Cupriavidus metallidurans CH34: one gene and its partner. The protein of the gene in region 1 purifies or fractionates together with the protein of each later gene. This does not show direct contact. Links are inferred from orthologs where the notes say so. Each region holds a gene or a part of one and is shown in the gene's direction. Other genes may lie near its edges. The genes, in order: RMET_RS15995 and RMET_RS05395.

Region 1 (15,559 bases):
CGAATCTGGGCACGTCGAGCGCGTGCTCGACACCGCGCTGCGATTCCAGCACCAGGTGAAATGGTTCGACGACACGGCCACCGGGCTCGAGCGCGACGTCGACGGTGTGACGCTGACGCTGGCCAGCGGCGCACAAGTTCGCGCCAATTTGTTGGTTGGGGCCGACGGGTCCCGGTCCTGGGTGCGCCAGCAATGTCATATCGGCACCACGCAGCGGCGGTATCGGCAGCTTGGCGTGGTGGCCAACTTCCAGTGCGAACTGCCGCACCAGGAAACCGCCTGGCAATGGTTCCTGGGGGCGCCGGAGAAGTTGATGGCTGACGAGGAACCGGCCAACGGCGAAATCCTGGCGATGCTGCCGTTGCCGGGCAATCGGGTGTCGATGGTGTGGTCGGCCGATGAGGCACACGCCCACGACCTCCTCGCGTTGTCGCCCGAGGCGCTGGCCGCGACCGTGGCCCAGGTAGCCAGCGGCGCGGTGGGCGCCCGCTTTGGCGCACTGCGCTGCATCACGCCGGCGCAGGGCTTCCCGCTGGTGCTGCAGCGCGCCGAGCAGTTCGTCCAGCCGCACGTGGCGCTGGTCGGCGATGCCGCGCACGTGGTCCATCCGCTCGCCGGGCAGGGCATGAACCTGGGTTTGCGCGATGTGGTGGAACTCGGGCGGGTGATGGCCGACAAAGAGTCGTTCCGTTCGGAAGGGGATTTGCGCCTGTTGCGCCGCTACGAGCGCGCGCGCGCTACCGATTTGCTCTCGCTGACCGCCGCCACCGATGGCTTGCACCGGTTGTTCTCGCTGCCCGGCACGCCGGCGCGTGTGGTGCGCAATCTGGGGATGCGGGCGGTGGGCAGCCAGGGGCTGATCAAGCGGCTCCTGATCGGCCACGCGCTCGGGTGATGCAAGCCGGAAGAGGCGAATCCACAAACGAGCCACAAACCAGCCCATTAACGATTTACCATTCACGAACAAGCCGGCACACTGACCGGCGCATCGTTTTCCTGGAGTCACTATGTTCCAAATGTTCCGCCGCCGTTCCGCTCGCTTCGCCGCAATCGCGGCTCTGGCAAGCGGCGTGGGCGCCGCCGGCTATGCCCTGCACGCGCTGGCCGCGGACGAGCCGGGCACGGATCGCATCAAGGCGTCGATCCAGAAGATCCTGGGTGGCCGCGCCGAGGTCAAGAGCGTGACCAAGGCGCCGGTGCCAGGCCTGTACGAAGTCAACGTCAGCGGCCAGCTTGTCTATACCGACGCCACCGGTCGCTACATCATCAACGGCGAACTGATCGACACCAAGACCAACACGAACCTGACCGAGGAGCGTCTGGCCGAGTTGAACAAGATCAAGTGGTCGGATCTGCCGCTGTCGCGCGCCATCAAGTGGACCAAGGGTGACGGCAGCCGCACCGTGGCGGTGTTCTCGGACCCGAACTGCGGCTACTGCAAGAAGATCGAGCAGACCTTCCAGCAGATGGACAACATCACGGTCTACACCTTCCTCTATCCGGTGCTGTCGCCGGATTCCACGGTGAAGGCAAAGCAGGTGTGGTGCTCGGCCGATCGCACCAAGGTCTGGCGCGACTGGATGCTGAACCACGTGGCGCTCACCGGCAACGGATCCTGCAAGACGCCGGTCGATGAGAACCTCGAGCTTGGCCACAACCTGAACATCACGGGCACGCCGGCGGTGTTCTTCTCCGATGGCACGCGAATCCCTGGAGCCGCTGACGCGGCCACGCTGGAACGCAAGCTCGCCAGCCTGAAAAAATAAGACCGACGCCGGACCCCATCCGGCTGTATGAAGCGGCCGGTTGCTACCGGCCGCTTTGCATTTCCGCGCCCCGGATTGATTTCGAAAACGACGACGAAAACGGAGACACCATGACGTTCCAGGCCCTGTTGCTGACCCAGACCGATGGCAAGACGCACGCGGAGATCGCGCAGGTCGACGAGAGCCAGTTGCCCGCTGACGGCAACGTGCTGGTCGAAGTCGATTACTCCACGATCAACTTCAAGGACGGACTGGCGATCACCGGCCGTTCGCCCGTGGTGCGCAAATGGCCGATGGTGGCCGGCATCGACGGTGCGGGCACCGTGCTGCAATCGGCCGACCCGCGCTGGAAGGCCGGCGACCGTGTGGTGCTGAACGGCTTTGGTGTCGGCGAGACGCATTGGGGCTGCCTGGCCCAGCGCGCGCGGCTCAAGGGCGAGTGGCTGGTCCGCCTGCCCGACGCGTTCACCACGCGCCAGGCCATGGCGATTGGCACGGCGGGTTACACGGCGATGCTGTCGGTGCTGGCGCTCGAGCGCGGTGGCGTGAATGGACCTGTGCGTCCCGGCGATGGCGATGTGCTCGTGACCGGCGCATCGGGCGGGGTGGGCTCGGTGGCGATAGCGGTGCTGTCGAAGCTCGGCTATCGCGTGACCGCATCGACGGGAAAGACGTCGGAGGCAGACTTCCTGCGCGCGCTGGGTGCGGCGGAGGTGATCGACCGCGCCGAACTCGGCACGCCGGGCAAGCCGCTGCAGAAGGAACGCTGGGCAGCCGTGGTCGACTCCGTCGGCTCCTATACGCTCGTCAATGCCTGCGCCCAGGTGCGGTACGGCGGCGTGGTCACGGCATGTGGACTGGCGCAGGGCATGGATTTTCCGGCTTCGGTGGCGCCGTTCATCTTGCGTGGCGTGACGCTGGCCGGCATCGATAGCGTGATGGCGGCGATGCCGCTGCGCGAAACCGCGTGGAAGCGTCTGGCGCAGGATCTGGCGCCAGACCGGTTGCAGGCCATCACGCGCGAGATTCGGCTGGCGGAGGCCATCGACGCGGGGCACAAGATCGTCGATGGCGGCATGCGCGGACGCGTGGTGGTCAACGTCAACCGCTGAAGGCGGCGGTTGCCGCGCACTGGCGTCCCGGGCCGGTCCGGGACGTGACGCTACAATCGTGACCATGACGCCGATCCGCTACGCCATCGCCCCGCTTCATCCGGAAGCCCACCTGTTCGCCGTCACCGTGACGGTGGATGTTCCCGATCCCGCTGGCCAGGTTTTCACGCTCCCTGCGTGGATTCCGGGCAGCTACATGATTCGCGACTTCGCCCGCAATATCGTCCGCATCCGGGCCGATGCGGGCGACGTGGCGGTGCCGCTGACCAAGCTCGACAAGCAGAGCTGGCAGGCCGCGGCGCTGGCGGCGGATGCCGGGCCGCTAGTGGTCAGCTACGAGGTGTACGCGTGGGATTTGTCGGTGCGCGCCGCGCATCTCGATACCACGCACGGCTTCTTCAATGGCAGTTCGGTGTTCCTGCGTGTGGTCGGGCAGGACGATGGTCCGTGCTCGGTCGATATCCACGCGCCCGCGGGCGAAGCCTATGCCGACTGGCGCGTTGCTACAGCATTGCCCGAGGCACGCGGCCCCGGTGGCGCGCGGCGTTACGGCTTCGGACGCTACCAGGCCGCCGACTACGATGAACTGATCGACCATCCGGTGGAGATGGGCACGTTCGCGCTGGCCAGCTTCCGCGCCTGCGGCGTGCAGCATGACGTGGTCTTCACGGGCAAGGTGCCGCAGCTTGACCTGCAGCGCGTCTGCCGCGACCTGAAGAAGATCTGCGAGGCGCAGATCAAGCTGTTCGAGCCGCGCTCGGCCCGTGCGCCGATGCTCGACAGCAACCGCCGCTACGTGTTCATGACGATGGTCACGACCGACGGCTATGGCGGCCTGGAGCATCGCGCCAGCACGGCACTGATGTGCGCGCGTAACGATCTGCCCGCACGCGGCGACAGCGAGGCCAGCGAGGGGTATCGCACCTTCCTTGGCCTGTGCAGCCACGAGTATTTCCACACCTGGAACGTCAAGCGGATCAAGCCGGCGGCATTCGTGCCCTATCAGCTCGAGAGTGAGACCTACACGCCGCTGCTCTGGTTGTTCGAAGGCTTCACGAGCTACTACGACGATCTGGTTCTGGTTCGCACCGGGCTGGTGACCGACCAGCAATACGTCGAGATGCTGGGCAAGACCTGGAACGGCGTGCTGCGCGGCAGCGGCCGCACCAAGCAGAGCGTGGCGGACAGCTCGTTCGATGCCTGGACCAAGTACTACCGCCAGGACGAGAACGCGCCGAACGCCATCGTCAGCTACTACACCAAGGGTTCGCTGGTGGCGCTGGCGCTGGACCTGACGATCCGCGAGAAGACGCGCGGCCGCAAGTCGCTCGATGACATCATGCGCGCGCTATGGCAACGCTACGGGCGCGACTTCTACGCGCCGGGCGCCGCGCAGCGCGGCGTGACCGAGGCGGAGGTCTACGCGCTGTTCGATGATGTCACCGGCCTGAAGCTCGGTGCCCTGTTGCGCGCGCTGACCGAGGGCACGGGCGAGATCGGACTGGTGCCGTTGTTCCGTGCGTTCGGGGTCAAGGCGGAAGTCCAGAAGCCGGACGGCACGGCCGCGCTCGGCATCAAGACGGCCAAGCAGGACGGCTGGGTGCGCGTGAGCCAGGTGCTCGACGGTGGGGCGGGGCAGAAGGCCGGGCTGTCGGCGGGCGACCTGCTGGCCGCCGTCGACGGGCTGCGCGTGGCGCCGGGTCAGCTTGAAAAGCTGCTCGGGCGTTACCGGGCGGGCGATCGCGTGGAACTCCACGTGTTCCGGCGCGATGAACTGCAGGTATTGCCGGTGACGCTGGCGCGTGAGCCGGCGGTGCAGTACAAAGTGTCGGTGGAAACGGGCAAGCATGTCGGGAGAGCGCGCTGGCTTGGCCAGTAACCTGCCTGCCACCCTACCGTCGCCGCCCTGGCGACGGCAGGGCTCCCCTTTGACCCGGCCGACCCGGCATTTGTAATCGCCCCCCATGGAATACGCGCACGATCCCCGCACGTTCCTTTACTCGCACTACATCTACCGTGGCCTGCGCTCGGCCACGGGGGTCATCGGCATGACGCTGCTGGCCATGCAGTTCATGGACCTGCCCAGCGCGATGGTCGTCTCGATGGGCGCGCTGTGCACCAGCCTGATGGACCTGCCGAGCCCGCTGAACCACAAGTTCAACGAGATGCTGGCTAGCGTGCTGCTCTGCACGGCGGTGACCGTGGTGGTGGCGCTGGCCACGCCGTTCCCGCGCGTGATGCCGTTCGTGCTGGTGCTGGTCACATTCCTGGCCGGCATGATGACGGTCTACGGCAACAAGACCATGCCGTTGCAGTTCTCGATGTTGTTCGTCATGACGCTGACGATCAACGAGGAATTCGTCGTGCGCACGGCCTTGTCTCACGCGGGACTGTTCGGCGTGGGCGCACTGGGCTACTTGCTCTACGCGATCAGCGTGGCCTGGTTCATGGAACGCCGCACGCGGCAGCAGATCCTGGCGGAGTCGCTCTACGAGATGGCGGCCTACCTCGACATCAAGGCGGGGTTCTACGACGCCGGCACCGACTACGACGAGCTGTTCAACCGGCTGGTGCGCCAGCAGATCGTGGTGGCCGAGCGCCAGCAGGCTGCGCGCGACATGGTGCTGCGCGGCAACAAGACACCGTTCGATGGGCTGCTGGTGCGGGTGCACCTGCGCATGCTGGAACTCTACGAGTATCTGCTGTCGACCAATACCGACTATCCGTTGCTGCGGCAGACGTTCGGCGGCACGCCGGTGCTCGACGCGTTGCGCCGGCTCGTGCGCGGGCTCTGCAAGGACCTCGAGGAAATCGCCTACGACATCACGCGCGGGCGGCCGTCGTACAGCGCGCACGACTACGCGGCGGACCTGCGCGCGGTGGAAAGCGAGATCGCCCAGCTGCGCCACCTCAATGTGTCGGCCACGGCGATGACGGCACTGGTCGATACCTTCGACATGATTCGGGGCGCGGTCACGCTGATGGGGCAATTGCACGAGGCTTCGCGCACGCCGGTGGAGCCGGCCCAGGTGCTGCCTGGTTCGGACATGACACCGTTCCTGACGCGCCAGAAGTACGAACTGGGCGTGGTGCTCGACAGCCTGAACTGGCGCTCGCCGGCGTTCCGGTTCGCGGTGCGCATCACGCTGGCGGTGGGGACTGGGCTATTCCTGGGCGAGCATTTGCCGTACGCGTCGCACAGCTACTGGATCCTGCTGACCATCGTGGTGATCCTGAAGCCGAACTTCAGCATGACCAAGCAGCGCTACAACGATCGTCTGATCGGCACGCTGATCGGCTGCATCATCAGCGTCGGCATCCTGCACTGGATTCATGCGCCGCTGGTGCTGTTGGGTGTGCTCTATCTGGCGCTCGTGGCCAGCGCGGCGTTTTCCACGATCAAGTACCGCTACACCGCGATTGCCGCCTGTGTGCAGGTGCTGATCCAGATAAACCTGCTGATTCCGGGCAGCCAGACGGTGGTGGGCGAGCGGCTGGTCGATACCGTGATTGGCGGGATCATCGCGTCCGTGTTCAGCTTCGTGCTGCCGAGCTGGGAGTACCGCGCTATTCCGAAGCTGGTGGAGAACGTGCTGCAGGCCAACCGTCGCTACATTGCGGCCACGCGGGATCTGCTGCTGCGCAAGGCGCAGGACGACTTCGCATACCGTGTGCAGCGCAAGCAGTTCATGGATGCGCTGTCGGCGCTGATCTCGTCGTTCCAGCGCATGCTCGACGAGCCGCGCAGCCGGCAGCGCGCGGTGGATAACTTGAGCCGCTTCATCGTGCAGAACTACCTGGTGGCCGCGCACGTGGCCGCTGCGCGGATCCAGGTGCGGCAGCACTACGGCGAACTGGATGTGCCGGCAGCCGAGGCCTCGATTGAGCAGGCGACCGAGGCGGCCGTGCGGTCGTTGACGCTGGCCAGCGAGCGGCTGGCGGGCGAGGAACGGCATGGGGCGCGTGGCGCGGGGTTCATCCGCACACCGACAGAGGCGGCGGTGGCCGGCGTGGGCATGGTCCATCAGAGCGCGCCGTCCTCGGCCACGGATACCACGGACGATGACGCGAGCGAGCGCCGCGCGCGCATCGCGGACTCGGCGGATCGTCGCAAGGCCGAGGTGCTGGCGCAGGCCGCGGCGGCCGGCGAGATCGGTGCGGCCGAGCCGATTCAGCGGTCGCAGGACCAGCGTGCCGAGTCCACCGCGAGTGCTTCCGGGCGTGCCGCCAATGCGGTGCTGGAGCGCCGCCTGCGCGCGCTGCGCGAGGACGCGGCGAAGATCGCGCTGCGTACCGGCGCGATCGGCCGGGCGATCCGGACGCCGTGGAAGGGGTGATCGAACGGAATCGTGACGGGTTCTCTCTCCTCTCCCATGTGGCGGGCGAGGAGAGAAAACCCGCGGCATTGACGCTGACCTAGACCTTCCCAGTCGCCCCGGCTTCCTCCACGTCGGGCAGCTTGAACACGCCACTGTTGAACGAGTAGCCGTAAACCTCGCCGTACCGGCCCCAGTCGATCGCGATCGTCAGCACGCGCTGGGCCTCTTCCGGCTTCAGGAATGCCTGCATCTCGCGCAGGACGGTTTCCTCGCCAACCTCGCCGTCCTCGCTCTCTTCCAGCTCGCGCCGGATGTGAGCGGCCAGCGCCACGTGGCTCAGCAACTGCTTGCCGAACACGACCTTGCGTTCGGAGGGCTCGGTCTCGTAGTAGCTGCGGCCGAGCGCCGTCGATGTGATGTCGCCGCGCTCGATGGTCGCCAGCCCCAGCAACTGCATGGCCTCGCAGGCCGGCAGCAGTTCGTCGTCGGTCAGCCCGGCTTCGTCGGCCAGGTGCGGCAGGTCGGCGCGGCCGAAGAACGGCGATTCGTGCAGCAGGTCGAGAATGGCCTCCATCTGGCCGATGTCGGCTTCTGGCAGGCGGTAGCCGATCTGCTGCGCGGCAGCCATCGCGGGCACGCGCGGCCCCAGCGCCGCCGGCGAGGTCATCAGCGTGTAGACCTCGTCGATCAGCGCGCGCACCTGGGCGCTGTCGCGATTGCGCGGGCGCGCGAACGGCACCCGTACCTCGGCGCGCACGCGCCCCGGGTCGCTCGACAGGATCACGATCCGGTCGGCCATCATCACCGCTTCCTCAATGTTGTGCGAGACGATCAGGATGCTCTTGATGTTGGCGCGGCCCGATTCCCACAGGTCGAGCATTTCGTCGCGCAGCGTTTCGCCGGTTAGCACGTCAAGCGCCGAGAACGCCTCGTCCATCAGCAGCAGGTCCGGCTGCGTCACCAGCGCCCGGGCTATGCCCACACGCTGCCGCATGCCGCCGGACAGTTCACGCGGCAACGCGCTGTTGAAGCCCGAGAGGCCGATCATGTCGATGGCCGCTTCGGCGCGCCGCGCGCGTTCCGCCTTCGGCACGCCCTGCGCTTCCAGCCCAAGTTCCACGTTCTGCTGCACCGTCAACCACGGGAACAGCGCGAACGACTGGAACACCATGGCGATGCCTTCGGCCGTGCCGACCAGCTTCTGGCCACGGAACCGCACCTCGCCGCGATCCGCGCCGACCAGGCCGGCCATGATCCGCAGCAGCGTCGATTTGCCGGAGCCGGACTTGCCGAGCATGGCGACGATCTCGCCTTCACGCAGCGTGAGGTTGACGCCTTCGAGCACGGCGCGATCGGTATGGTCGGCGGTGCGGAATACCTTGCCCACGCCATGCAGTTCGATGACGGATGGGGCCAGTCTGGATGGGTTGTCGTGCAGTGCCATCGTGCGAATGTCAGAGTCGGGTGCGCAACTGCGCGAGATCGTAGAGGCGGTTCCAGAGCAGCCGGTTGAAGCCGACCACGAACAGCGCCATCACGCCGATGCCGAGTGCGATGCGTGGGAAGTCGCCCCGCGCGGTCATTTCGGCGATGTAGCTGCCCAGGCCGGTGGCTACGAGCGTGCGATCGCCCCAGGTCACGTATTCCGAGACGATACTCGCATTCCAGGACCCGCCTGCGGCCGTGACCAATCCGGTCAACAGGCTCGGGAACACGGCGGGAATCAGGAAGCGGCGCCACATCAGCCAGCCCTTGAGCCCGAAGTTGCGCGCGGCCAGCCGCAGTTCGGTGGGAATGCCGGAAGCCCCGGCCACCACATTGAACAGGATGTACCACTGGGTGCCGAAGATCATCAGCGGGCTGAGCCAGATCTCCGGATTGAGCCCGAACCTGACGATTGCCATCACGGCCAGCGGGAACATCAGGTTGGCCGGAAAGGCGGCCATGAACTGCGCGATCGGCTGGGCGATGCGCGCCACGGACGGGTTCAGGCCGATGCGGATGCCGATCGGCACCCAGATCAGCGCCGCCAGCGCGATCAGCACGATCACGCGCGTCATCGTCAGCACGCCAAGCCACAGCACGTGCGCGGCCTCGCCCCAGCCCACCTCGCTGTGCACGAAGTGCACCACGCGATAGAGCGCCGCCAGCGCGATGACGATGATCACCGTATCGCGCAGGCGTTCGAGCCAGGGGCTCCAGCGGGCCGGCGCGGCGGGCAGCACCACCATGTTGCGGTGGCGGGCGCTCCACGCCAGCGTGCGTCCGCCGAGGCTGGCGGTCCACTTGAGCAGCGCATGGACCCATGCGGAACGGCGCAGCAGGTCGAGCAGCCAGGACTGGGGCATGGTGTCCTGCGCCAGCGTTTCGAAGCGGAAGCGGTCGGCCCAGGCCACCAGCGGGCGGAACAGGAACTGGTCGTAGATCAGGATGCCGACCAGCATCGCCACGATGGCCCAGCCGATTGCTGGCAGGTTCTGCTGCTGGATCGCCAGCGCGATGTACGAGCCGATGCCGGGCAGGCGGATGTCATGGCCGGATACTGAAATGGCTTCCGAAGCGACCACGAAAAACCAGCCGCCGGACATCGACATCATCATGTTCCACAGCAGGCCGGGCATGGCGTACGGCACTTCGAGCCGCCAGAAACGCTGCCAGGGCGAAAGCCGGAACATTGCCGCGGCTTCGATGAGATCGCCGGGGATGGTGCGGAACGACTGATACAGGCTGAAGGCCATGTTCCAGGCCTGCGACGTGAAGATCGCGAAGATCGCCGCGCATTCCACGCCGACCAGGCTGCCGGGGAACAGGGCGATGAAGCCGGTGACCGTGATCGACAGGAAACCGAGCACCGGGATCGACTGCAGGATGTCCAGCGCCGGCACCATCACTTTCTCGGCGGTGCGATTGCGCGACGCGATGGCTGCGAAGGCGAACGAGAACAGCAGCGATGCCGCCAGCGCCGCCAGCATCCGGATGCTGGTGCGCATCAGATAGTAGGGCAGGCTGGCGACGTCCAGTTGTACGGACAGCGCATCGCCAGGCTGGTACGGCACGACCATCTGCTTGGCCGCAAAGGCCACGATGACGATGACCGCGAGGATGATCGGCAGCAGTGCGAAGTCGAACCGGTTTGGGGGCGCGGTCAGCAGGGGACCGACGTAGCCGGGTGCGGGTTGGTTATCTTGCGTTGGTGGCATGGGCACGGCCCTTCGTTTCGGAACCGCCGCACCCCCTCCATCGATCCCTCGCCCGCAGGCGGGGAGGGCGGCCAACACCGCGCAATTCCAACGCTGTCGGTTCGCGCCCCTTTCTCGCAGGCGGGAGAGGGGCTGGGGGAGAGGGCAAAGGCATCGTATGCTGATGACCTAACGCCCAAGCGGGCCAGGTAGTGTACCTAGAGACGCTATCAAAATGATTCCGGCGTCGTTGCGTGGCCTTGCCGTACTACTTGTACTGTCTGCGGCCATGCGTCCGGCCAGAATCGCTTCGCTTCATTTTGATAGCGCCCCTCAGTATGGAAGCAAATCATGACAACCACGACGGAAACCTGGCAATTGTTCGCCCACGGCCGTGTGCAGGGTGTGGGGTATCGTGCCGCATGTGCGGACCGGGCGACATCGCTCGGTCTGGGCGGGTGGGTGCGCAACCGTGTCGATGGCAGGGTGGAGGTGCTGGCCAGCGGGCCGCGCGAGCGCCTGGAGGCGCTACGCGTGTGGATGGAAGCGGGGCCGCCCGCAGCGCAGGTGTCGAAGGTGGAAGTGGCTCAGGCGGCGCCGCAGCTGTTCGATCGATTCGACTGGCTGCCCACGGCCTGAGTAATCGCTTGAGCGGCGGCCTGCATGTCGGCCCGCTCGTCGGCCCGGTCGGCCCGATCGGTCAGGTCGCCTGCCAGTCGATACCGTCACGGCCGTGGCGCTCGAGCCAGTCGTTGGCCTGACGGAAATGGCCGCAGCCCAGGAATCCCCGGTGCGCTGACAGCGGCGACGGATGCGGCGCTTCCAGCACGCAATGCGTCTGGCCTTCGAGCAAGGCGCGCTTGGCCTGCGCGTGGCTGCCCCAGAGCAGGAACACCAGGTTCGGCCGCGATGCCGCCAGCGCGTGGATCACGCAGTCGGTCACAGCTTCCCAGCCGCGCTTCGCATGACTGGCGGCCTGTCCCTGCTCGACCGTCAGTACCGTGTTCAGCAGCAGCACGCCCTGACGTGCCCAGCCTTCCAGATTGCCCGACGCACGCGTCGGCGCCACGCCGTATTCCGCGCCGATCTCCTTGAAGATGTTGCGCAGGCTTGGTGGCACCTTGACGCCCTCGGGTACGGAGAAGGCCAGCCCGTGTGCCTGCGGGATCTCCAGTCCATCCACGACGCCGGTGCCGTGGTACGGGTCCTGACCAAGGATCACGACCTTGACCGCGTCTGGCGGCGTCAGGTGCAGGGCATGGAATACCGCGTGTGGAAACACCGGCTTGCCCGCCGCGCGTTCTTCGTCGACGAACGCGCACAGCGACGACCATTCGGCCTTGCCCAGGCATGGCGCGAGCAAGGTTCGCCAAGCGGCGGGCAGGGCATTGGCCTGCTCCTGCAGGCTGACGGTCTGGGGTGCGGCGCTGGAAGTTTCCGGCGTGTCGGGCGCAAACAGGTCGGCTTGCATCAAGATGGGGTGGTGAGACGGTAGCCGCGCGCGGCCTTGCTGAGGTCCGAAGGGGTCAACGGGGCGATGTGGGCGAGGCGCAGGGCGAACGCGCGCAATGCGGCTTCGACATGGCGTTCGTCAGCCCCATCGCGCGGCAGCCATTCCAGTTCGAGTTCCTGGATACGCTCGGTCCGCGACGTGCCGGGGGCGCTGATCGCGCCGGTGTCGAGCGCGGCCTCGATGCGCTCGCCATCCTGTTCGACGATCCAGGTGCGGCGGGCGAAGTCGGTCCGGAATACCGGAGCGAGCCGGTCTGCCAGCGGCGTCAGCACGGCGCGGGCATCGTCGGGGAAGCACGACAAGTCGATGGCCTCGCCCGCGACTGGCGTTTCCCATTCGTGGCGGGCAGCCAGGCCGGCGGCGCTGTGGCCAGCGGTCTTCAGCGTTTGCAGCCACTGCTCGCCCTTCCTGCGCAGGCGCAGTGCCGCGCGGGCCTGCGCCAGATCCCGGGTGGGGGTGTCGAGGTAGACGTTCAGCAACGTCAACTCGCCACGTGGCTGCCCGTTGGCGTCGAGCCAGGCCGCCACCGCGGCAAGCGCGGCGTCGGGCACGGCCAGTTTCAGTTCGATCTCGATGCCCATCTGGGAATCACGAGAACAGGCGGGCCAGTTCCACGCCCGGCTCCGGCGCGCGCATGAACGCTTCGCCGACCAGGAAGGCGTGGACGTCGGCGTCGCGCATCCGCTTGACGTCGTCGGGCCCGAGGATGCCCGATTCGGTTACCACGAGCCGGTCGGCCGGCATGCGCGGCAGCAGGTCCAGCGTGTTGTCCAGCGAGACCTCGAAGGTGCGCAGGTTGCGGTTGTTCACGCCCAGCAGCGGCGTCTTCAGTCGCAGCGCACTATCGAGTTCCTCGCCGCCGTGGACTTCCACGAGCACATCCATGCCGAGTTCGTGCGCGCACGCTTCCAGCTCGGCCATCAGGCCGTGGTCGAGCGCGGAGACGATCAGCAGGATGCAGTCGGCGCCCCAGGTGCGGGCTTCGTAGACCTGGTACATATCGACCATGAAGTCCTTGCGCAGCGCCGGCAGCGGGCAGGCGCCACGCGCGCGCTTCAGGTACTCGGCATGACCCTGGAAGAAATTCACGTCGGTCAGCACGGACAGGCACGCCGCGCCATGGGCGGCGTAGCTTTCGGCGATGGCCTCCGGCACGAAGTTCTCGCGCAGCACGCCCTTCGACGGCGAGGCTTTCTTGACCTCGGCGATCACGCCGGCGTTGCCGGCCGCGATCTTGTCGCGCAGTGCGCGCTCGAAGCCACGCGGGGCCATGCCGGTTTCGTGACGCAGGCTCTCGGCCTCGGCACGCAGGCTCGGCAGGTCGCGCTTCTTGCGCGCGGCTGCCACCTCATCGGCCTTCACGGCCAGGATCTTTTCCAGGATGTCGGACTTGGCTGACATGGGGGCTCACTTGAATTGCTGGGTGGCGCGCACGAACTGGTCGAGCTTCTCGCGAGCGGCGCCACTGGCGATGGCTTCGCGCGCGCGGCGGATACCATCCTCGATCGAACTGGCCACATTGGCCGCGTAGAGCGCGGTGCCGGCGTTCAGCGACACGATTTCGCGCGGGGTGCCGGGCACATCGCTCAGCGCCTCCAGCAGCATTTCCTTCGACTCGACGGCGTCTGCCACCTTCAGCCCGCGGTTCGAGATCATCGACAGGCCGAAGTCTTCAGGATGGATCTCGTACTCGCGCACTTCGCCGTCCTTGAGTTCGCCCACCAGGGTTGCCGCGCCGAGCGACACCTCGTCCATGCCGTCCTTGCCGTAGACCACGATCGCGTGTTGCGCGCCCAGGCGCTGCATCACGCGCACCTGGATGCCGACCAGGTCCGGATGGAACACGCCCATCAGGATGTTCGGCGCATCGGCAGGATTGGTCAGGGGGCCGAGAATGTTGAAGATGGTGCGCACGCCCATTTCCTTGCGGATCGGCGCCACGTTCTTCATGGCCGGATGATGGGTCGGGGCGAACATGAAGCCGATGCCGGTCTGCTCGATGCACTCGCCTACCTGCTCCGGCGTCAGCATGATGTTCACGCCCAGCGCCTCGAGCACGTCGGCACTGCCGGACTTCGACGACACGCCACGGTTGCCATGCTTGGCGATCTTCGCGCCAGCGGCAGCGGCGACGAACATCGACGCGGTGGAAATGTTGAACGTGTGCGAACCGTCGCCGCCGGTGCCGACGATATCCACGAAGTTCTCGCGGTCCTTGACGGTCACGTGATTGGCGAACTCGCGCATCACCTGTGCCGCCGCCGAGATCTCGCCGATCGTCTCTTTCTTGACGCGCAGGCCGGTCAGGATGGCCGCCGCCATCACGGGGGAAATCTGCCCCTGCATGATCTGCCGCATCAGGTGCAGCATTTCGTCATGAAAGATCTCGCGGTGCTCGATGCAGCGCGTCAGTGCTTCCTGCGGCGTGATGGACATGGCGGATTCTTGGGCAGAGTGTGCGGCGAAAGCGGAGAAATCGGTGCGCCTCATCGTGGCGCCTTGATGAAGTTGGCCAGCAGCGCATGGCCGTGTTCGGACAGGATCGATTCCGGATGGAACTGCACACCCTCGACGGCCAGCGTCTTGTGGCGCACACCCATGATCTCGCCGTCCGGCGTCCAGGCGGTGACAGCCAGGCAATCGGGCAGCGTTTCGCGCTCGATAGCCAGCGAATGATAGCGCGTCACGTCGAAGTGTTTGGGCAGCCCGGCGAAGACGCCTTCCTGCGTGGTCTCGATCGTGCTGACCTTGCCGTGCATCACCTGCTTGGCGCGGATCACCTTGCCGCCGAACGCCTCGCCAATGGCCTGATGGCCCAGGCACACGCCCAGCAGCGGAATCTTGCCCGCGAAGTGTTGCAGCACGGGCACCGAGATGCCGGCCTCGTGCGGGCTGCACGGCCCCGGCGACACGCAGATGTGGTCGGGCTTGAGCGCTTCGATTTCCTCGATCGTGATCTCGTCGTTGCGGAAGGTCCGCACATCGGCGCCTAGTTCGCCGAAATACTGCACCAGGTTGTAGGTGAACGAGTCGTAGTTGTCGATCATCAGCAGCATGTTCGTTTCTCCTGTTCCTGGGCTCAGAGGTCGGCGTCCAGACCGTCCTGGACCTGTTCGGCGGCGCGGATCACGGCGCGTGCCTTCGCTTCGGTTTCCCTCCATTCGGCTTCGGGGTCCGAATCCGCCACGATGCCGGCCGCGGCCTGCACATAGAGATTGCCGTCCTTGATCACACCGGTGCGGATGGCAATGGCCAGATCCATCTCGCCGCCGAACGACAGGTAGCCCACGGCGCCGCCGTAGATGCCGCGCTTGCGCGGTTCCAGTTCATCGATGATTTCCATCGCGCGCACCTTCGGCGCGCCGGACAGTGTGCCGGCCGGGAACGTGGCGCGCAGCACGTCGAGGTTGCTGATGCCGTCGCGCAGCGTGCCTTCCACGGAACTGACAATGTGCTGCACGTGCGAGTACTTCTCGATCACCATCTTGTCGGTGACCTTGACCGAACCCGTTTCCGCGATGCGGCCGATGTCGTTGCGAGCCAGGTCGATCAGCATCACGTGCTCGGCGATCTCCTTCGGATCGTTGAGCAGTTCCGTGGCCAGTTGGGCATCGCGCTCGGGGGTGCTGCCGCGCGGGCGGGTGCCGGCCAGCGGGCGGATCGTGACGAT
Region 2 (5,078 bases), 2.3 Mb from region 1 along the record:
ATTCGACGTCGGAGCGCGACAAGTTCCGCACGCGCGTCGAGCGTTCGCAGAACGGCCAACTCGAGGTGTTCATCAGCCACCGTGGCGCGCAGGAACAACTGACCGGCGTGGACAAGTCGCAGACGGTCTGGACGCCGCGTCCGGCTGATCCGGAGTTGGAGGCCGAATTCCTCTCGCGTCTGGCGCAACGCCTGGGCGTGCAGAAGGAGCAGGCCGACAAGATGGCCAAGAACCCGACGCCGGCCGGTATCGGTACGGCCCAGCCGTCGGCTGCTGCTGCGGGCGTTGGTGCCGCTGCCGCTACCGGCGCGGCCACGGCAGCCGCGACATCCAGCAGCAAGTCGTTCCTGTCGCAGGTGAATGGCTCGCCCGCGCTGCAGTTGCCGGAGCCGTTCGATCGCGCCTGGCGCTCGGTCGGTCTGTCGCTGGATCGCGTGAACTTCACGGTGGAAGATCGTGATCGCGCTCAGGGCCTGTACTACGTGCGCTATGTCGATCCGAAGACCACGGTCGATGATCGCGGCTTCTTTGGCAAGCTCTTCACCAAGCCCAATGATGGCAAGACCGCGAAGAAGTATCGCGTGGCGCTGAAGGGCAACGGTACCGGCACCACCGTGACCGTCCTGAACGATGCTGGCCAGCCTGAGAACTCCGAGATCGGCAAGAAAATCCTGACTCTGCTTGACGAACAGCTTCACTGATGATCGTCCCAGGCAGTCAAGTGGCACCGACGGCGCGAGCCGTCGAGTGCCAACCCGTGCGAGCGCATCCATGATGCGCTTTGCTTTTTTGGGCAGCGGCAGCGAGGGCAACTCGCTGCTGATCGAGGCGAGCGATGGTGCGAGCGTGACGCGCGTCCTGCTGGATTGCGGTTTCGGCATCAAGGAGACCGCTCGCCGGCTGGAGCGGCTCGGCGTCGCGCCGGAGCAACTCGACGCGGTGCTGGTCACGCACGAGCATGGCGACCATGTCGGCTCGGCCTATGCGTTTGCGGCGCGCTACAAGCTACCGGTCCACACGAGCCACGGCACGTGGCTGGCGACGTCACATATGCGAGGCGCGGATGTGGCGGATGTGCGCGTGTGCTGCGCCGATCATTCATTCTCGGTCGGTGGCTTGCAGATCCATCCCTATACGGTGCCGCATGATGCGCGTGAGCCATTGCAGTTCGTGCTGACTGATGGCGATGCACGGCTCGGTGTACTGACCGATGCAGGGATGGAGACGCCGTATGTGACCGCGCGGCTGGCGGGTGTGCATTCACTGGTGCTCGAATGCAATCACGATCGGGAGATGCTGCGTAACTCGGTCTATCCGTATTCGCTCAAACGGCGCATCGGAGGTGATTTTGGGCATCTGGCAAATGACATTGCCGCGAGTATTCTGTCTCAGGTCATGCATGGGCAGATGTCGCGCGTGGTTGCAGCGCATCTGAGCAAGCAGAACAATACGTGCGAACTGGCGGCAGGCGCACTGGCCTCGGTGCTTGGCACATCGCCGGGGGATATCCTGATCGCGGATCAGGAAGAGGGATTGGGCTGGCAGGCGGTGCGCCCATAATCTCGGCATTCATCTTCCCCGCGAATGAGGGGTGAGAAAAATCCGAGAAATAAAAAAAGCCGACCCGAAGGTCGGCTTTTTTATCGGACGAATCCGATTACTGCTTGGCAGCCGGAGCCGAAGCGTCAGCAGCCGGAGCCGAAGCGTCAGCCGGAGCAGCAGCCGGAGCCGAAGCGTCAGCAGCCGGAGCAGCAGCCGGAGCCGAAGCTTCAGCCGGAGCAGCAGCAGCCGGAGCAGCCGTGTCAGCGGCGGGAGCAGCAGCTTCTTCTTTCTTACCGCAAGCGGCCAGAGCAACAGCAGCCAGCAGGGATGCGATCAGGAGAGACTTCTTCATTGTTCGTCCTTTAACTTTTAATAACGAAAACAGGCGATGAATAATTACCGGTAATTATCGCTCTTGAACTGCGAATTTGTGGCTCTCCCGGGTGCCGACAGTGCAGTGGTCCACAGTACTAGCCAGCGGGCGATTATATCCGCGTTTCCCCTGCTTGTGTACAGTCAAGATTTGCAGGTTTGATTTGTTACGCATTATTACACGCGTTTCGGTGCAATCTGGAGCCATCCTTCCATCGCCCAGTCGTGGAAGGTATCCATCAAGTCGGGCAGCGCAACACATGCCTCGACCTCGCTCGCGGTGAGCTGACGGCGGTCAGCCAGACGTCGCAGCCACTTGGCCAGCGATGCTGGCGGCTCGTAGGCTTCGCCGTTCAGGAAGAAGTGCGTGCGGTCATAGAGCGCAACGGAAGCGGGCGCCAAAACAACACCATGCGTGCGCGCCAGCTTCGTGAACTGACGCAGCGGAATTTCCTCGATTTCGTCGAATTGCACGGACGGTTTCGGCTCGGACAAATGCGTACCAAGGAATTCCGACACCATGCCGGCGTTCCATTTGAGTGACTGAAGGCGTTCCGCCACCGCCCGTGCCAGATTTGCCGGCAGTTGCGCAGGCGTCGAGGTCGCCGATTCGCCTGCATCGGCGTAACGTCCGTCGAGGCCTTCGTTGTCGGCAACGGTCTCCGAAAGCCAGGCCAGAAAATGACCTGCGAGCTCGCGATAGGCGGGGGCGCGGAAACCAATCGAGGCCGTCATGCATTCGCCTTCGGCTACGCCGTCGTGTGCGTACTGAGGTGGCAGGTAGAGCATGTCGCCGGGCTCGAGTACCCATTCCTGCTCGGCGCTGAAATCCGAAAGGATCTTGAGGGGCAGGTCGGGGATCAGGTCGAGCTTCGTCTGTGACGAAATGCGCCAGCGGCGCCGGCCCGATACTTGCAGCAGGAACACATCGTAGGAGTCGAAGTGAGGTCCCACGCCGCCGCCGTCGGTGGCATAGCTGATCATCACGTCGTCAAGCCGGGCATCGGGAACGAAGCGGAACTGGCTCATTAGCTCGGCTGCCGCGCGATCGTGCAGGTTGACGCCCTGGACCAGCAACGACCACTTGCCGGTCTTGCGCGAGGGCAGGTTGTCCTCGGAGAACGGTCCGTGTTCGAGCTTCCAGCGGTTGCGAAAGAACGACACCAGACGTGATTCCACGTCGTCGCGATCGGCAAGCTCGAAAAGCGCCTCGCGCGACACTGGGGGCACGATTTCCGGCACGGCCTGTCGAATCAGCAGCGGCTTGCGGTGCCAGATATCACGCATGAAGGCTGAGGGCGTCATGCCGCCGAGCAGGGTGAGCGGCGCGTCGGGATCGACAGGTTCCGGAGGCAAGGCCTGCGCGTATAATGCGGAATCGCTCATGGAGTCAAGAATTGAAAATCGCTAAGAATACGGTGGTGTCCGTGGTGTATAAGCTGTCGGACGCGCAGGGCAATCTGATCGAAGAGTCGGATGAGCCCATGGTCTATTTGCACGGCGGATATGATGGCACGTTCCCCAAGATCGAGGAAGCGCTGGACGGCCACGACGCCGGCTTCGAGACCGAGTTGCAGCTGGAACCGGAAGAGGCGTTTGGCGACTACGACGCCGAACTCGTGAAGGTGGAGCCGCGTGATCGTTTCCCGGAGCCGCTCGAAGTGGGCATGCAGTTCGAGGGCGTGCCCGAGGACGGTGACGACGAAGATTCGATCATCTACACGGTGACGGACGTCGCCGAGGACAAGGTCGTGCTTGACGGCAATCACCCGCTGGCCGGCATGGCGCTGCGCTTCTGGCTGAAGGTATCGGAAGTCCGCGAGGCGACGAGCGAGGAAGTCGAGCACGGTCACGCGCACGGCGCTTCGGGCATCGAAGTGGTGGACGAAGACGAGGACGGCGAGGACGAGGCTCCTCGCACGCTGCACTAAGTCTCACAACACGAGCGATCCGCGATAGGTCATCGCGAACATGAAAAAGCCGGCATTTGCCGGCTTTTTCATTTTGTCCTCTTGTTGATGAATATCAATTGCCCTTGGGCCCATCTTGTAGCTGAACCTGGAATACCGACCGTGTGCCAGGCGTGATCGTCAGCTCCGTCCATCGCGAAGGAGTGCCGATGGGCAGTGCGACTCGCGTGAAGTTGGCAACGATCTTCCCCGACGTGTCGCGTAAAGGCTTGTCGACGCTGAAGCCGTTATCGCTTGCATGGACCAGCAGCACCTGGCCAGAGAACTTCGAGGACAGATCACGAAGCTGACGCTTGAACTCGAGATAGCCGTCGCGTGCCCCGTGACGCACGAACGCGTCCAGCAGGCTTGGTTTGCCACGTTTTTCCCAGCCGTTCCCGAATAGCGGATCGGCGTGCGCGATGACCACGATGCCGGGCAGATCGCGCTGCTCGGCAACTGAGAATGCCCTGGCCAGCCATTGCCGGTTGGCTTCGCGCCGATCCTCGAATTCGCCATTGCGCCCGCCCTCGATGCGATAGTGGTTGTTGTCGCCGGGCAGGTTCAGGCCCACCAGCATCACGCCACCGGTGACGAGCCGCACGTTTTCCCGATAGCTGCGGAACAGCGCCTGATCCGACTGACGCACCACTGGCAATGTGCGTCGCCCAAGCGTGGTGTCGAGCGGGAAGAACAGCTCCCGCAATCGATTGAGCCGCTCCACGGCATCGAACTTCCCGTTTGAGGGCTTCTGGCACTCAGCCCAGTCGGTTTCGCCAGGTACGTAGAGCAGCGGTGTGGGCGAATCGTCGAGCACCTGCAGCCGCGCATTGAGAAGGGTGTCACCACAGGATTCGGTATCGCCCTTGATGCCACCAGCGTGGACGATCATCGCGACCTGCTGCGCGTTCATCATGTCGAACAGCGCAGTCGCGTCTGCTTCCGCGGCTGGCCATTGCGGGGTGTCGGCAATTAGGGCGATCCGGGTCATCTGCACGGTCGGCACTGGCGGCGGCGCAATGCTACCCGCCCGCGCCGCGTGCGCGAGCGCCGGCACCGCGAGCAACGCGCAGGCAATGGCCGCCAAGCAAGCGGCCGCCGAGCTTCGACCCCGGAAGCGTGCCGTCATACCGTTCGCGCGGTCTCCGAGATGGACTTGAGTCGGTACAGCGCCTCGAGCGCTTCTCGCGGCGAGAGGCTGTCCGGGTCGATATC

Evidence for each region.
Region 2: the proteins of RMET_RS15995 (region 1) and RMET_RS05395 purify together in Escherichia coli (affinity purification with mass spectrometry, with the first as the bait; 2 studies listed by BioGRID). This does not show direct contact. The link is inferred for Cupriavidus metallidurans CH34 from one-to-one orthologs.

The regions. Positions count from the first base shown.
Region 1 is NC_007973.1:3,451,508-3,467,066, reverse strand. What follows is about bases 1-2,886. They hold RMET_RS15995 (DsbC family protein), read left to right. Parts: upstream 1-1,007; coding sequence 1,008-1,766; downstream 1,767-2,886. Other genes in these bases: acuI (acrylyl-CoA reductase (NADPH)), read left to right, coding at 1,877-2,878; RMET_RS16000 (UbiH/UbiF family hydroxylase), read left to right, coding at 1-895. In the rest of the region: RMET_RS15985 (M61 family metallopeptidase), read left to right, coding at 2,943-4,757; RMET_RS15980 (FUSC family protein), read left to right, coding at 4,843-7,215; RMET_RS15975 (ABC transporter ATP-binding protein), read right to left, coding at 7,295-8,641; RMET_RS15970 (ABC transporter permease), read right to left, coding at 8,652-10,397; RMET_RS15965 (acylphosphatase), read left to right, coding at 10,728-11,015; RMET_RS15960 (uracil-DNA glycosylase), read right to left, coding at 11,077-11,847; RMET_RS15955 (CYTH domain-containing protein), read right to left, coding at 11,847-12,470; indole-3-glycerol phosphate synthase TrpC, read right to left, coding at 12,478-13,290; trpD (anthranilate phosphoribosyltransferase), read right to left, coding at 13,297-14,325; RMET_RS15940 (aminodeoxychorismate/anthranilate synthase component II), read right to left, coding at 14,376-14,945; trpE (anthranilate synthase component I), read right to left, coding at 14,969-15,559. UniProt on the Escherichia coli protein: Acts as a disulfide isomerase, interacting with incorrectly folded proteins to correct non-native disulfide bonds.
Region 2 is NC_007973.1:1,161,869-1,166,946, forward strand. What follows is about bases 2,190-5,078. They hold RMET_RS05395 (FKBP-type peptidyl-prolyl cis-trans isomerase), read left to right. Parts: upstream 2,190-3,311; coding sequence 3,312-3,845; downstream 3,846-5,078. Other genes in these bases: RMET_RS05390 (cupin domain-containing protein), read right to left, coding at 2,190-3,300; RMET_RS05400 (hypothetical protein), read right to left, coding at 3,940-4,992; mutS (DNA mismatch repair protein MutS), read right to left, coding at 4,989-5,078. In the rest of the region: outer membrane protein assembly factor BamC, read left to right, coding at 1-701; RMET_RS05380 (MBL fold metallo-hydrolase), read left to right, coding at 772-1,560; RMET_RS34090 (hypothetical protein), read right to left, coding at 1,658-1,894; more of RMET_RS05390, read right to left, coding at 2,092-2,189. UniProt on the Escherichia coli protein: Folding helper with both chaperone and peptidyl-prolyl cis-trans isomerase (PPIase) activities. Chaperone activity prevents aggregation of unfolded or partially folded proteins and promotes their correct folding.